DNA from 4 places in the Shewanella mesophila genome. Region 2 is predicted to be linked to each of the others. Evidence: predicted binding sites of a transcription regulator. Region 2 holds the regulator's gene; each other region holds the start of a gene.
What was found. Region 2 encodes LexA, which represses DNA repair genes until DNA is damaged. Its sites were predicted from a motif close to TACTGTATNNNNATACAGTA; they were not measured.

Region 1: a site for LexA is predicted at 1,969-1,988, ahead of recG (ATP-dependent DNA helicase RecG). Genes of this name have one in related genera too.
Region 3: a site for LexA is predicted at 1,399-1,418, ahead of K0I73_RS10845 (DNA topoisomerase III). Genes of this name have one in related genera too.
Region 4: a site for LexA is predicted at 2,334-2,353, ahead of recA (recombinase RecA). Genes of this name have one in related genera too.

What each region holds. Positions count from the first base shown of each region.
Region 1 covers NZ_CP080421.1:3,912,014-3,915,696, reverse strand. The annotation lists gene recG (ATP-dependent DNA helicase RecG) at 1-1,917, opposite strand, end outside; gene K0I73_RS17205 (response regulator transcription factor) at 2,055-2,651, opposite strand; partial or broken gene K0I73_RS17200 (sensor histidine kinase) at 2,660-3,683, opposite strand, start outside.
Region 2 covers NZ_CP080421.1:114,111-117,793, forward strand. The annotation lists gene coxB (cytochrome c oxidase subunit II) at 1-93, opposite strand, end outside; gene K0I73_RS00530 (cell division inhibitor SulA) at 491-1,000, opposite strand; gene lexA (transcriptional repressor LexA) at 997-1,614, opposite strand; gene yrfG (GMP/IMP nucleotidase) at 1,738-2,406, opposite strand; gene nudE (ADP compounds hydrolase NudE) at 2,504-3,049, shown strand; gene cysQ (3'(2'),5'-bisphosphate nucleotidase CysQ) at 3,101-3,683, shown strand, end outside.
Region 3 covers NZ_CP080421.1:2,485,855-2,489,537, reverse strand. The annotation lists gene K0I73_RS10855 (methyl-accepting chemotaxis protein) at 1-636, shown strand, start outside; gene K0I73_RS10850 (hypothetical protein) at 963-1,226, opposite strand; gene K0I73_RS10845 (DNA topoisomerase III) at 1,430-3,379, shown strand.
Region 4 covers NZ_CP080421.1:2,965,287-2,968,969, reverse strand. The annotation lists gene mutS (DNA mismatch repair protein MutS) at 1-2,128, opposite strand, end outside; gene recA (recombinase RecA) at 2,461-3,522, shown strand; gene K0I73_RS13135 (regulatory protein RecX) at 3,536-3,683, shown strand, end outside.

The DNA of each region.
Region 1 (3,683 bases), 530 kb from region 2:
CGTTTGTTTGGTGCCTAATACTTCACCTGGTCCCCTGATCTCTAAATCTTTTTGCGCAATCACAAATCCATCGTTACTGTCGCGTAATACCCCAAGGCGTTTTGTTGCGGTATGGGATAGCGGCGCTTTGTACATGAGCACGCAGTGGCTGGCAATGGCTCCACGACCGACTCGCCCTCTGAGCTGATGTAACTGTGCCAAGCCCAGTCGCTCGGGGTTCTCGATAATCATCAGGCTCGCATTGGGTACATCGACACCCACTTCAATCACCGTCGTTGCCACTAATAGATGAATATTCCCTGCTTTGAAGTCAGCCATAATGGCTTGTTTCTCTGCGGGCTTCATTCGTCCGTGCACTAAGCCAATGGATAATTCAGGTAACTGCTGTTTGAGCTCTTCGGCGGTATCTTCGGCGGCTTGGCACTCTAATACCTCAGATTCTTCGATGAGAGTACAGACCCAGTAAGCTTGCCTATTGTCATGCAGAGCGGCTTGGCGTACGCGATCAATTACTTCGCAGCGGCGACCGTCAGATACGGCGACCGTAGTCACTGGCGTTCGTCCCGGTGGCAGCTCATCGATAATGGAGGTATCGAGATCGGCATAGGCTGTCATCGCTAAGGTGCGGGGGATCGGGGTTGCCGTCATGATCAATTGATGAGGATGAAAGCCTTGGCTAATCCCCTTTTCTCGTAGACCTAATCGTTGATGGACCCCAAATCTGTGTTGTTCATCGATAATAATTAGCGCCAGTTTATTAAATTCCACTTGTTCCTGGAAAATCGCATGGGTGCCAATAACGATGTGGGCTTCACCGCTTTTTATCTGTGCTAATGATTGACTGCGTGCCTTGCCCTTGAGTTTGCCTGCTAACCAGCCAACGGTTAAGCCAAGAGGTTCAAACCAAGCGGCGAAGTTTGTAGCATGTTGCTCTGCTAGCAGTTCTGTTGGCGCCATCATAGCAACTTGGTAGCCACTCTCTATGGCTTGCAGTGCGGCTAGGGCAGCCACGAGTGTTTTGCCTGAACCCACATCGCCTTGTACTAAACGCATCATAGGATGGCTTAACGCTAAATCGGCGGTGATATCGGCAACGACTCGCTGCTGTGCTCCAGTAGGTTTAAAGGGTAGTGATGCGAGAAATGGGGTGAGTAGCTGACCAGTCGCTGTCATTGATACTGCGGCGTCATGATTGCTGCGCTGTCTCAGTTTTAACATGCTGAGGTTATGGGCTAGTAGCTCCTCTTGGATCAATCTTTGCTGCGCAGGATGAGTGCCTTGTTCTAGTTCATAGAGGGCTACGCCGATCGGGGGGCGGTGCAATAGTTGTAGCGCGTCGATCAGCGACATCTGATTTGGCTGCAGCTGAGGTGGTAATAACTCTTTTAGTCCACCATGGGCGAGTAATGCTAGTGCTTGTTCGGTAAGTTTGATCCAACTGGCCTGTTTTAGCCCCTCTGTCGTGGGATAAATTGGCGTTAAAGTCTCACTCAAGTTCAGGTCGCTATCAGAGTGGATAACCTTGTACTCTGGATGAATAATTTCTGGATGATGTTTGCCGCGACGTATCTCACCATAGGCGCGGATCGTGGCACCGTTTTGTAAGCCATTGCGCTGTGCAACCGAGAAATTAAAGAAGCGCAGTGTCACCATGCCGGTTTCATCTCTCACCGTGCAGGTGAGCATGCGCTTACGACCCTGAATAATTTGTGATGATTGAATCGTGGCTTCGATGGTGCCATAGCTGCCAGGATAAAGTGCAGCTATCGGGTATATTTGAGTACGATCTTCGTAGCGTAGCGGTAGATGAAACAATAGGTCTTGGACTGTTTTTATGCCGAGCTTTTCTAGCCGCTGCGCCATTTTGGTCGCCACGCCTTTTAACTCAGTTACAGCCATAAGATCGAGTCTATCCACGCTTTATACCCATTTGATTAATTGAGTCATTTAGAAGTTTGATAACTCAATCACTGTAAATATATACATATATTATCAGAGTTTGATGTGAACGCAATCTTGCCGCAATTTCGTTGAGGTTTGCTATATCACTGTCGCTATAGCCATCCCTTTTGTTTGGCAATACGGGCCGCATCAATTCGATTGGTTGCGTTCAGTTTGGCGATCGCCTCAGATAAATAATTACGGACGGTGCCTTCGGCGATAAATAGGGTATCGGCAATTTCGGCTGTGCTACGTCCGTCACTGGCTAATCGTAATGCTCGGCGTTCTTTATCGTTGAGTGGGTCTTGCTCGCCTACGGCCATGATAGCCAGTTCGGGATCGATAACTCGCTTACCTTTAGCGATCAATCCTATGGCTTCAATGAGTGAGTCTGATGGCGCATCTTTTAGTAGAAAGCCGCCAACTCCCGCTTCTATTGCTCGTTTGATGTAGCCCGCTCTGCCAAAGGTGGTCAGGATAATCACCTTAATCGGTGAGGCTTGTGTGTTACACCAGTCGGCGAGTTCGAGACCTGTGTAACCGGGCATCTCAATATCGGTCAGCAGCAGATCAAAACTATCGCGCTTTAATAGCGCGAGAGCCTCATTGCCGTCTTTAGCCTGAATCACTTCAAACTCTCCTTCTAGGGACAGCAGTGCCGCTAATGCCCCTCGGACCATGGCTTGATCTTCAGCCAGTAGTATTCTCATGCTTATCCTTAGCGTGGCAATGTCAGCGTAAAGTGGGTGTTGGTGTTTAACTGATAATCGAGTGTACCACCAAATTGAGCCAGTCGTTCTCGTATACCAGTAAGTCCATTTCCCTCGTTAATAGAGGCGATAGACGCATCATCAGTTACAGTGATTGAGAGCGCACCTTCCGTATCAGCGAAGACGATGTCGCAGTGACTTGCACTGCTATGGCGGATGATGTTATTGCAAAGTTCGGTCAAGCTTAAGATCACATGGGTCTCTATATCTGGCGGTAGCTGTGGAATATCGCCCTTCAAGGTAACGCTCATCCCTTTGTCTCGTAATGCTTGGCACAGGTAGGTCACGCTGGAAGCTAAGCCTTTATGTTTATAACCTGAGACGGTTTGACGTATCTGACTCAAACTATCGCGAGCAATGGCGTTAAGCTCCTGTAATTCAGCGCTAGCTTGGTCAAGTTTACTCTTGGCTAAAAGCTTTTGAGCTAATTCGGCTTTGAGTGAGATAGATGAGAGGGAGTGGCCCATAATGTCATGCAGATCCCTCGCGATTCGCTCTCGCTCCAACATTGTCGCAAGTTGAGTGATCTCTTGCTGACTTCGATGTTCAGCCAGTTTTGTCGCGACTCGTTTTTGCTCGGCAACGCCAAAGAAGCCAACGCCGGCGATTAAAGCAGTGCCGTACACCATAAAGTAATAGTGGAAATCGAATAGGGAGCTGAGCATCGCTAATATAGCTGCCATCGCAATAAGACAATAGAAAGCTATACGTAATGAGTAGTTAAAGCCGATAAAGAATCCTGCAAACGTAAATAGTGACAGAGAGCCTGAATTGATAGGTGTAATGGCGATGCCTATGGCTATCATGGCCATTATAGGCTTATGAGCTTCAGTACTTGGGCTGCGATATGCCCAGAAATAGCAGTAAATAAAGGGGATTAGCGTTGCTAGACTGACTGCAATATGTCATAGCGGCATAGTTTGAACAAATAGCGGGATCAGATAAAAGCCTAGATTGATAAGATAGATCCAC
Region 2 (3,683 bases):
TGTAACCCCTTCTGTCATATTTAGGGGCATATCGGCTGCGAGTATGGGGGGCGTAAACAGCAACGCCAGCAAACAATACAACACTTGCTTCACTAGACTTCTCCTCTGTCAATTGCGAAGGCAACTACAAAGAAGAGCCACACAGTATGTCTCGGCTCTATGCAAACTCTTCGGTTCCCAAAAAAGCAACGATGACTTCAAAGTGCGCTGGTGGTGTAAATATTGTTATTGCTGGTGGTGACCACGCTTGCACTTACGGCTGAATATATCAGGCTAATTTCAACGTATTGGCTCAATAAATCACTGCTGATTGAATCAATAACATCGACATCTAAATTGTTCGGATATAACAAATAATCGTTGATATCTACTACTAACTTAATCTGTGTTCAAATATTGATCAAGATCACTTTTATTTTATTTTTCTAAACAAAACAGCGACAAAAAAGCCCCTTGCGGGGCTTTAGTACGGAAAGGCAGAGTAAATCAATTAATGAAATGAGCTAAATAAACAAGCTTGTTGTAAGCCGAGATCCTCGTGCATATGGGCTGTTACAGGTAAGTGACTATTTGCATCTTCAATAACAACACCTAGGGCTTGAGTGTTTTTAGCGACTATCTGTAAGCGACGATTATCGCGTTCATCGAGTGATTGCGTCCAACTAATTACCGCACTGGATGTACCACTTGTGAGTGCTTTTTCCATTGCCCAAAGCGCTTCAACTTCATCTTTGGTATGTACGAGCAGAATGCGGTCCATGCGAACCCCTGCATCGGCGAGCATCTGTTTGTAGCCAATATTGGGTGGGCTGATCAATACGACCCATTGTCCTTGCTGGCTTAATCTCGCTAGTTGAGGAGTTAAAGCTTGTAACTCATTTTTACCTTGAGTACAGCTTGATACCGTTGAAATGGTATTTTGATGCGATGGCTTCAGTTGGCTATTCATATCAACCCAGAGGCCGGGATGACGTGGCGCATTACCGATTAAATTGTTCATTGCCAGTCTCCGTTGCGAATAACGCCGACAGCTAAACCTTCAATGCTTAGGCTCTGGTTGGTGAGATCAACAATAATAGGTGAATACTCTTCATTTTCGGCATGTAAGTACACAGTGTTGCCTTTCTTTTCGAAACGCTTAACCGTGACATCATCTTCAACTCGAGCGACGACAACCTGTCCATTCCTCGCTTGCTCTACTTTATGCACAGCAAGTAGATCGCCTTCTAAGATGCCAATATTCTTCATGCTGTCACCCCGAACTCGCAGCAGAAAGTCGGCACTGGGCCTAAACATGTTGGGATCGACCTGATAGTGTTGCTCGACGTGTTCTTGGGCGAGTATGGGTTCACCGGCGGCAACTTGGCCGATTAATGGTAAACCTAATTCTTCTGGCTCATCTTCTTGGGTGAGTTTTATCCCGCGAGATGTACCTGGCATAATCTCGATGCAGCCTTTTTTCGCCAGTGCTTTCAGATGTTCTTCGGCGGCATTAGCGCTTTTAAAGCCTAATCTACGCGCAATTTCAGCTCGGGTCGGTGGCATGCCCGTGTCGGCGATATTACGCTTAATTAGCTCTAAAATTTCAGCTTGCCTGGGTGTTAATGGTCTCATTATCAATCCTGTCTTTCCATACAGTAACTGTTAGTATATACAGTATTTGTGGTAGTGCAAGTATTAACCAGATTTTTACCTAAAACCATTAGCTTTCTCATTTTATTCATACAGACGCAGTGCCTATTCTTCGGCTAAAAGATCATCGAGTAGATCGTGATAGTCGGCTATTGCTGGGAAGTCGTTAAAAATTTTTAGTGGCTTTTGGCTATCGGGGTTCTCAATCCCAAGCAGATAACCAACACCTGCTTTTTGTGCGGCTTGTAAGATGGGTTCACTATCGTCAATGAATAAGCATCGGCTTGGGTCGAGTTGATATTGTGTGAAAAGCGTCTCCCAAAATTGGGCAGCTTCCTTAGGGTATCCCGTTGAATGGCTCGATAGCATATGGTCTAGACCTGCGGCTAAATCAGTATGTTCAAGTTTTAGTGCGAGGCTGCTTGGATGGGCATTGGTCACTAGGATTCTCGATTTCCCTTGCTCTCCTAAGGCGGTTAGAAATGGCATGCTATCTTGGCGCATTTGGATTCTGTCGACAACCTTGCGGTGCAAGGCGATGATATCGAGTTGGAGTTCTCGCTCCCAGTAGTCGAGACAATACCACTCTAAGGTACCAAAGACTTTGTCATAGGCGGCTTCTACTAGGTTTTTTGCGCGATCGATCGGCAAGTTTTTTTGATGGCTAAGGGTTTGAGGCACTAGGCTGAGCCAGAAGTGATTGTCAAAATGCAAGTCCAGTAATGTGCCATCCATATCGAGTAGCACTGTATCTATCTTATTCCATGGAAACATAATCGGTGTGAAAAAATTCCATCGGTAGAGTTGTGGATTAATCACATCATAGTAAGATTGGACTGTGATGCAAACGCCATTTTTATCAGGGACATTCATGTCGGACAAGAAGCCACAGATTTTACATGCAGAAGTTGTTGCAAAGAGCCGTCTGTTTCAGATTGAACAAGTGCACCTAAAGTTCTCTAATGATGTCGAGCGCCAGTATGAGCGCATGAAAGGGAATAATCGTGGCGCGGTTATGGTTGTCCCTATTCTTGATGACCAATTATTGTTGGGGCGTGAATATGCTGCGGGTACTCACTCCTATGAATTAGGCTTCCCCAAAGGCCTAGTCGATCCTGGTGAAACACCAGCACAGGCGGCAAATCGAGAGTTGCAAGAGGAGATCGGCTATGGGGCGAATAAGCTCACTCATCTTATGGAGTTAAGCTTGGCTCCAGGTTATTTTGCTAGCAAGATGCAGATCTATGTTGCTGAAGATCTTTATGAGAGTCGCCTAGAAGGCGATGAGCCTGAGCCTATAGAGGTTGTAAGCTGGCCGCTAAGTAAGTGGTTTGAGCTGTTATCGCTGGAAGATTTTTCTGAATCAAGAAGCGTAAGCGCCTTGTTTTTGGCTCAGAAACATCTAAAACTAAAGTAGTTAATTCGAATTGTTATATATGCATTGCCTGTTTAGGCTGTTGGAGTTGTGATGAAGCCAGAAGATTATGTTGAACAGGTGATCGCCATCGCTGTTGAGGCGGGGCTAGCGATAAAAGATATTTACCTAAAAGGTAGTTTTGATAAGGAAATTAAAGCCGATAATACCCCTGTGACATCCGCCGATCTGGCGGCTCATGAGATCATTACTTCTGCGCTTAATCGATTAACTCCCGACATCCCCGTTTTATCTGAGGAAGATGCTGAAATTCCACTTTCGGAGCGCGCCCAATGGAAGCGTTACTGGTTAGTCGATCCCTTGGATGGTACTGGTGAATTTATCGCGGGTAGCGGTGACTTTTCGGTGATTATTGCCCTCGTTGAACATAATCGGCCGATTATGGGCATAGTCTATGTGCCAATGACTGAAGTGATCTATTATGCAATTGCTGGATTGGGGGCTTACAAGCGATCTGGTAAAGGTGAGCTGCGTATCTCTAGTCGTCAGCTAACTAACGCCGACACACCTTCACTGCGATTGGCTGTTAGCCGTCGTCAGGATCCACATTCGGTGTTGAAGTTATTTAATCAATCAAGACATTGTGAGCTGGTTGTATTAGGCGGCGCTGCATTGA
Region 3 (3,683 bases), 2.0 Mb from region 2:
GCGAATGTTAAAGCGGGCGAGGATAGCTTGAGCAAGGCGATGGATTTTGTGACCAATATGTCTCAGGAATCATTGTTGGCGAAAGAAGCGGTCAGTAAGGTCGCAGATAGCAGTACCAACATCAGTAAAATTTTAGAAGTGATCAGTGCGATTGCCGAACAAACTAATTTGCTGGCTTTAAATGCTGCAATTGAAGCGGCGCGTGCTGGTGAGCAAGGACGAGGCTTTGCGGTGGTGGCTGACGAGGTTAGGGCGTTGGCATCGAAAACTCAAAGCTCGACCGATGAGATTAGTAAGCTAATTGAGTCATTACAAAAAGAGGTTAACAGTGCCTCAAACATCATTGACCAAGGTGTAAATGGCGCGCAGCGTGCGGTAGAGCAAACTGAGTCGGCTTTAAATTCACTTAACACTATTGTGAGTCAAATCGAAGAGGTCTCTAGTCAGGTTACCCACATTGCGACAGCAGCGGAGGAGCAAAGTGCTGTCACCGAAGAGGTCAACCGGAACATTACCGGGATCTCTGACTCTGCTTCAGAGTTAGCGCGTCTGGCAGATGAAGCGCAGCAAAGTAGTATGAGCCTCGCCGATTTAGTTGCCCAGCAACATCAACAGTTAGGTAAGCTGAAAACCTAATCCGAGTTTACTTTGGTGGCCAAGAGCATTAATTGCGTCTTGGTCATCAATGATTTTTTAAATCACAGTTTTTTTTTACCGTTAATTCTTTTTCTTATATTGCTTCTATTTCAATGATTTTTACTACTACCTTAGAGTTTCAACTTCAATCTTATGTTTACCTTCGAGCTATGTCTCTTTGAGGTCTGTGCTTTCACCCGCTCACTTAATGAGTCACTCTATGGGCTTTTGGGGGTAATTCAATCAAAGATGAGCTGTCTATCAGTGGCAGTGCGAGCCTTGACCTTAGGATATTTAGGACCTCATTATTAACTGACCAATCAGAACTAGGACAAATGCGTCACCCAAACGAGTAACCAAATGCCAAAAAGTATCGAGATGGAGGTGCGGTTAATCGCTTGCTTAATAAAAATGGCGACTAAAGTAGCTATGCTCGTCAGTATGATTTGTAGGCTAAACATCAATTCTATCTCTGGCGCAGCGCCTTTTGTAGCGAGCGGCGCTACTAATAAAAGTACGGCTGCTACTAACAAAAATTGATAGATGAGCACTTGGTCCAATCGATTGTTAGTCGCTGTGATGGTATTCATTTTTAGACTCCCAAAATGGGTTGTGACTATATCAACGATAGATATTAACTAAAGGTATTAACTAAAGATATTAGCTTTAGATGAGAATCATTCTCAATTGAATTTACAAAGTACGTGTTGTAAGCAGCAAAAGTATTTTGAGTTTGCGCCATTCACTTTGCTGAGTTAAAGTTACTGTTAATTTATACAGTATTTGTTGGGTTATGATTTTATATATCGCAGAGAAACCGAGTCTAGGCAGGGCTATTGCCGATGTATTACCTAAACCATTGAAAAAGGGGGAGGGGTTTATTACGGCTGCAAATGGCGATTGCGTTTCTTGGTGTATTGGTCACTTGTTAGAGCAAGCTGAGCCAGACAGCTATGATGCCGCGTTCAAATCATGGAAGTTTGAACACTTGCCCATCGTTCCACAAGAGTGGAAGATGAAACCTAAACCAAAAACTCGCAGCCAGTTGACGGTATTGCGAGGCTTAGTGAAGCAGGCGACTCAGCTGGTCAACGCTGGAGATCCCGATCGTGAGGGACAGTTGCTCGTCGATGAAGTCATCGCTCATCTTGGCGTTAAAGGTAATAAACTTAATCAAACTCGGCGCTTGTTGGTGAGCGACTTAAATCCGCCAGCGGTGAAGCGAGCCTTGGGGCAACTTAGATCTAACCGTGAATTTATCCCGTTATCGACATCGGCATTAGCGCGGTCAAGGGCTGATTGGCTTTACGGCATGAATATGACTCGCGCCTATACCTTGCAAGGTCGCAAGGTGGGTTACCAAGGCGTGTTATCTGTTGGTCGGGTACAGACACCACTGCTGGGACTTGTGGTGCGTCGTGATGAGGCAATTGCTGGCTTTGTTAGCAAACCTTTCTATGAAGTGCTTGCAAATCTTTACACCGATAAGCAAGAAACATTCAAAGCGAAATGGCTGCCCAGTGATGCATGTCGCCCCTACATGGACGAAGATGGGCGAGTTTTGTCTAGAGGATTAGCCCTGAACGTGGTTGGACGGATCACAGATAAAAGCGCTCAGGTGACATCACTTCAAAGCAGCGATAAACAACAAAGCCCACCTTTACCCTATAGTCTTTCGGCGCTGCAGATTGATGCGGCGAAGCGATTTAGTATGAGCGCAAAGGCTGTGCTCGATACGTGCCAGTCACTCTATGAAAAACATAAGTTAATTACCTATCCTAGGTCGGATAGCCGATACCTTCCTAAGGAGCAGTTTGTGCTTGCCCCAAGTGTTATTGCTGCGGTGTTAAAAGGGGCGAGTGAATTAGTCGAAGGTATTGATAGCCCCGATCCTAAGATAAAATCTAAGGCATGGAATGACAAAAAAGTGGATGCACACCATGCCATCGTTCCCACCGAAAAGGTGGCAAACTTATCGGGTTTAACCCAAGCTGAGAAACAGATCTATCTGCATGTCGCCAGGCAATACCTCGCGCAGTTTTATCCTGTATATCGGTACCATGAAACCGAAGTGGAAATTGAAATAGAAAAGGGACGATTTAAGACCAAAGCTAAGCAGGAGAAGTCTCTAGGCTGGAAACAGCTGTTTCCTAAATCAGCTAACAAGCCTTCACAAAGAGATAATGACAGCGACGATTTACAGTTGCTTCCACGACTGATAGAGGGGCAAACCTTGCACTCGGGTCAAGGTGAATTGCTTGAGAAGCATACTCAGCCGCCAAAAGCGTTTACCGATGCGACCTTGCTTGCCGCGATGACGGGCATTAACCGTTACGTTTCTAATCCTGATATTCGTAAGATCCTTAAAGATACCGATGGCTTAGGCACTGAGGCCACTCGAGCTGGCATCATCGAGCTGTTGTTCAAACGAGGTTTCTTAGTTCGTCAAGATAAAGCTATCGTGTCGACGGAGGTAGGCAAGGGGCTGATTAATAGTTTGCCCGAATCGGCGACGACGCCTGATATGACTGCGTTATGGGAGAGTCATTTAGATGCCATTTGTCGTAAGGAAGCTAAATATCAGAGTTTTATGCAGCCATTAATCGAGTCATTAGGCGAGTTGATTATCCAAGCGGGATCTCAGCTGCCCACCTCATTGCAAGGGATTAAGGCACCACAAGGGCAATTTAAGAAGCGTCGCTATTCGCAAAAGAAGAAGGTGACTAAATCGACAAAAAAATAGCTAATACCAATCAGTATAAAGATATGATCGCTCAGCGAGAATTTAGCGCTTATGAGGCAAGGCAACGAGTGAAGAGCATAGTTGTTCTACGGTCAAACTCGTTAACACAGCATCGAAAGCGCTAAAACTCGCCTGTTAGGCGTGTTTTTGGCTTCCTACTTCTGCGTTGAATGGCCTCACAAGGGAGCAACCATTCCATCGTCCATTCGCCTTGAATTAGTTGCCAAAAAACACGCTGAGTAGATCACTTTCTTATACTGATTGGTATAAATGATTAAAGTTAATAATCAGTGTGATCCGTTAA
Region 4 (3,683 bases), 1.5 Mb from region 2:
ATAGTCCATCATAAGTTGAGGTGCCACGACCAATTTCATCCATTAGAACTAAGCTTTCAGGTGTTGCATTATGCAGAATATTTGCTGTCTCGGTCATCTCTACCATGAAGGTTGAGCGTCCCGATGCGAGATCGTCGGCGGCGCCAATACGGGTAAAGATGCGATCTACTGGTCCGAGTAATGCTCGCTGAGCAGGAACAAAACATCCTATATGTGCCATAAGGGTAATCAATGCTACTTGGCGCATGTAGGTTGATTTACCGCCCATATTAGGTCCAGTTACAATGAGCATTCTTCGCTCTGGACTCAGTTGCACTGGGTTGGCAATAAAAGGCGTTTGGCTTACCTGTTCAACGACGGGATGTCGGCCCGCTTCAATCTGTATCCCACTTTGGGCTCTTAGTTCTGGGCGACTATAATTAAGCAGTTCGGCTCGCTCAGCAAAATTACTAATGACATCAAGTTCGGCGGCGGCACGTGCAAATTGCTGTAGCTCAAAAAGTTTAGGCATTAACAGATCAAACAGCTCCTCCCAAAGCTGCTTTTCAAGTGCAAGGGCTTTGCCCTGACTCGAGAGCACTTTCTCTTCATGCTCTTTTAGCTCAGCGATAATGTATCTTTCGGTATTTTTAAGAGTTTGTCTACGTTGGTAGCTGATAGGTACCAAGTGAGATTCTCTGCGGCTGACTTCGATGTAATAACCATGAACCCGGTTATAACCCACTTTAAGTGTGGATGCGCCAGTTGCTTGTTTTTCTCTCGCTTCTAGGTCTTCGAGATAATCTGTCGCGCCTCGACTCAGTTCCCGCCATTCGTCTAACTCTGAATTATAGCCTTCCTTCAATACCCCTCCATCGCGGATCAGCATGGGGGGATTATCGACGATGGCACGGCTCAATAGATCATGTTCGCTGGGAAAGTCGCCTAGGCTCTTGGCTAAGGCGGCCAGATGGGCACTTTGGTAATGGGTCAATAAGTGCTGAATTGAAGGCAACAAAGATAGCGCTTGGCGAAGCCTTGCAAAATCTCGTGGACGAGCGCTGCGAAGTGCCAAACGAGCGGTGATCCTCTCTACGTCTCCAAGCGCTTTTAATTGGTCGTGTAGTTGGTCGAATTCACCAGAATCAAGTAGTTCTTCAACTGCATCATGACGCGCTCTAATAGTGTTGTGGTTTCGTAGCGGCTCATGGATCCAGCGCTGCAACATACGGCTTCCCATGGGGGTCGCCGTATTATCAAGCACTGCAGCAAGGGTATTATCGGTACCACCTTGCAAATTTTTGGTCAATTCGAGGTTTCTGCGGGTTGCAGCATCTAAAATGATGCTGTCGCATTGATTAAATCTAACGATGGAGTTGATATGAGGTAAGGCTGTACGCTGGGTATCTTTCACATATTGCATTAAGCAACCAGCGGCTTGAATCGACAGCCTAACATCGCCTAAACCAAATCCGTAGAGATCTTTCGTACCGAACTGCTCAAGCAGAAGTTTGTAGCTGGTATCGTAGTCAAACTCCCATTCAGGGCGACGACGTTTGCCGCGAAAAGCACTAATAAGTGCCATCTCATTAAAATCTTCACTATGCAGCAGTTCAGCGGGATTCGTGCGTTGAAGCTCCGCCTCTAATGTTTCAGTTGTGGCGAGTTCTGTTACCACAAATCGGCCTGACGAAATGTCTAAGGTGGCGTAGCCAAAGCCGACTTTTCCGTGATAAACCGCTGCTAAAAGGTTATCTTGACGCTCTTGAAGTAAGGCTTCGTCAGTTAGTGTCCCTGGCGTAACAATGCGTACTATTTTACGTTCAACAGGCCCTTTTGATGTAGCTGGATCGCCAATTTGTTCACAAATCGCTACCGATGTTCTTAGCTGCACTAATTTGGCAAGATAGCCTTCTACCGCGTGGTAAGGGATCCCAGCCATAGGGATAGGATTGCCACCACTTTTTCCACGAGCCGTTAAGGATATTCCCAGTAACTCTGATGCTAACTTGGCATCATCGTAGAATAGCTCGTAAAAGTCACCCATGCGATAGAACAGCAACATATCGGGCGCTTCGGCTTTTAGCGTCAAATATTGACGCATCATTGGGGTATGCTTCTCGAGACTTTGAATATCAACTGCGTTCATGAAATGACCAAGGTATCCTGCAAAATAATTCTCAGTGTAATAACGCCAAGATTACGATAAAAATGATGTCGCCAATATTAACAATAAATTTAACCTGGGTAATGATTTATGGCTATTAATTGTGTGATTTAGCAACGATCAATTTCAACCTATGAGTAAGTGCTTGTTTTAAAGTTGATAAAAAATAATCATCAACAGCACTTGATACTGTATGATTGTACAGTATACTAGTTTGCATATTGAGACATAAGGCGTTGCGTGAATTTTAAACGACTCGCTTTATCCTAACGGATTTACCACAGCGCAGCGTCTGTGATTGAGAGGACAATACAATGAAGATAGATGCAAATAAAGAGAAAGCCCTTAACGCGGTTCTTGGTCAAATTGAGAAACAATTTGGTAAGGGATCCATCATGAAGTTAGGTGAAAACCGTTCTATGGATGTTGAGACTATCTCTACTGGCTCTCTATCATTAGATGTTGCACTTGGTGCTGGTGGTTTGCCACTAGGACGTATTGTTGAAATTTATGGCCCTGAGTCGTCGGGTAAAACCACACTAACTCTTGAAGTGATCGCAGCGGCCCAGCGTGATGGTAAAGTCTGTGCCTTTATCGATGCAGAGCATGCACTTGACCCTATTTACGCGCAAAAGCTTGGCGTTGATATTGATAACCTTCTCTGTTCTCAACCAGATACAGGTGAACAGGCGCTTGAGATTTGTGATGCGCTAACGCGTAGCGGTGCGGTCGATGTAATTATTGTCGATTCTGTTGCAGCGTTGACACCAAAGGCAGAGATTGAAGGGGAAATTGGTGATTCTCACATGGGCTTAGCGGCGCGTATGATGAGCCAAGCAATGCGTAAGCTAGCGGGTAACCTTAAGCAATCGAACACATTGCTTATCTTCATTAACCAGATTCGTATGAAGATTGGTGTGATGTTTGGTAACCCTGAAACAACCACTGGTGGTAATGCGCTTAAATTCTATGCCTCTGTTCGTTTAGATATTCGCCGTACTGGTGCGATTAAAGACCGAGAAGAAGTTATCGGTAACGAAACTCGCGTAAAAGTAGTTAAAAATAAGATTGCAGCACCATTTAAACAAGCGGAATTCCAAATACTATATGGACAGGGGATTAACCGTACTGGTGAGCTTGTCGATTTAGGTGTCGCGCATAAGCTGATTGAAAAAGCGGGTGCTTGGTATAGCTATAAAGGTGACAAAATTGGTCAAGGTCGTGCTAATGCTGGTAAGTTCTTAACTGATAATCCAGAAATTGCTGCAGAAATTGATACGGCGTTACGCACCATGTTGTTGAGCGGACCTAAAGTTGCCGTTGAATCAGCGGTCAGTGATGAAAATATCGACCTAGAAACAGGCGAAGTGTTTTAAGTTTTAACTTGTTATGACAACTTCTGCTATGCATATCGCGGTTGGGCTACTTGCCCGCCGCGACTATTCCCGCCATCAAATAAAAACCAAGCTGATACAGAAGGGCTTTGAGCTGACTGAAATCGACCCCGTGTTAGATCGCTGTGTTGATAATGGATATC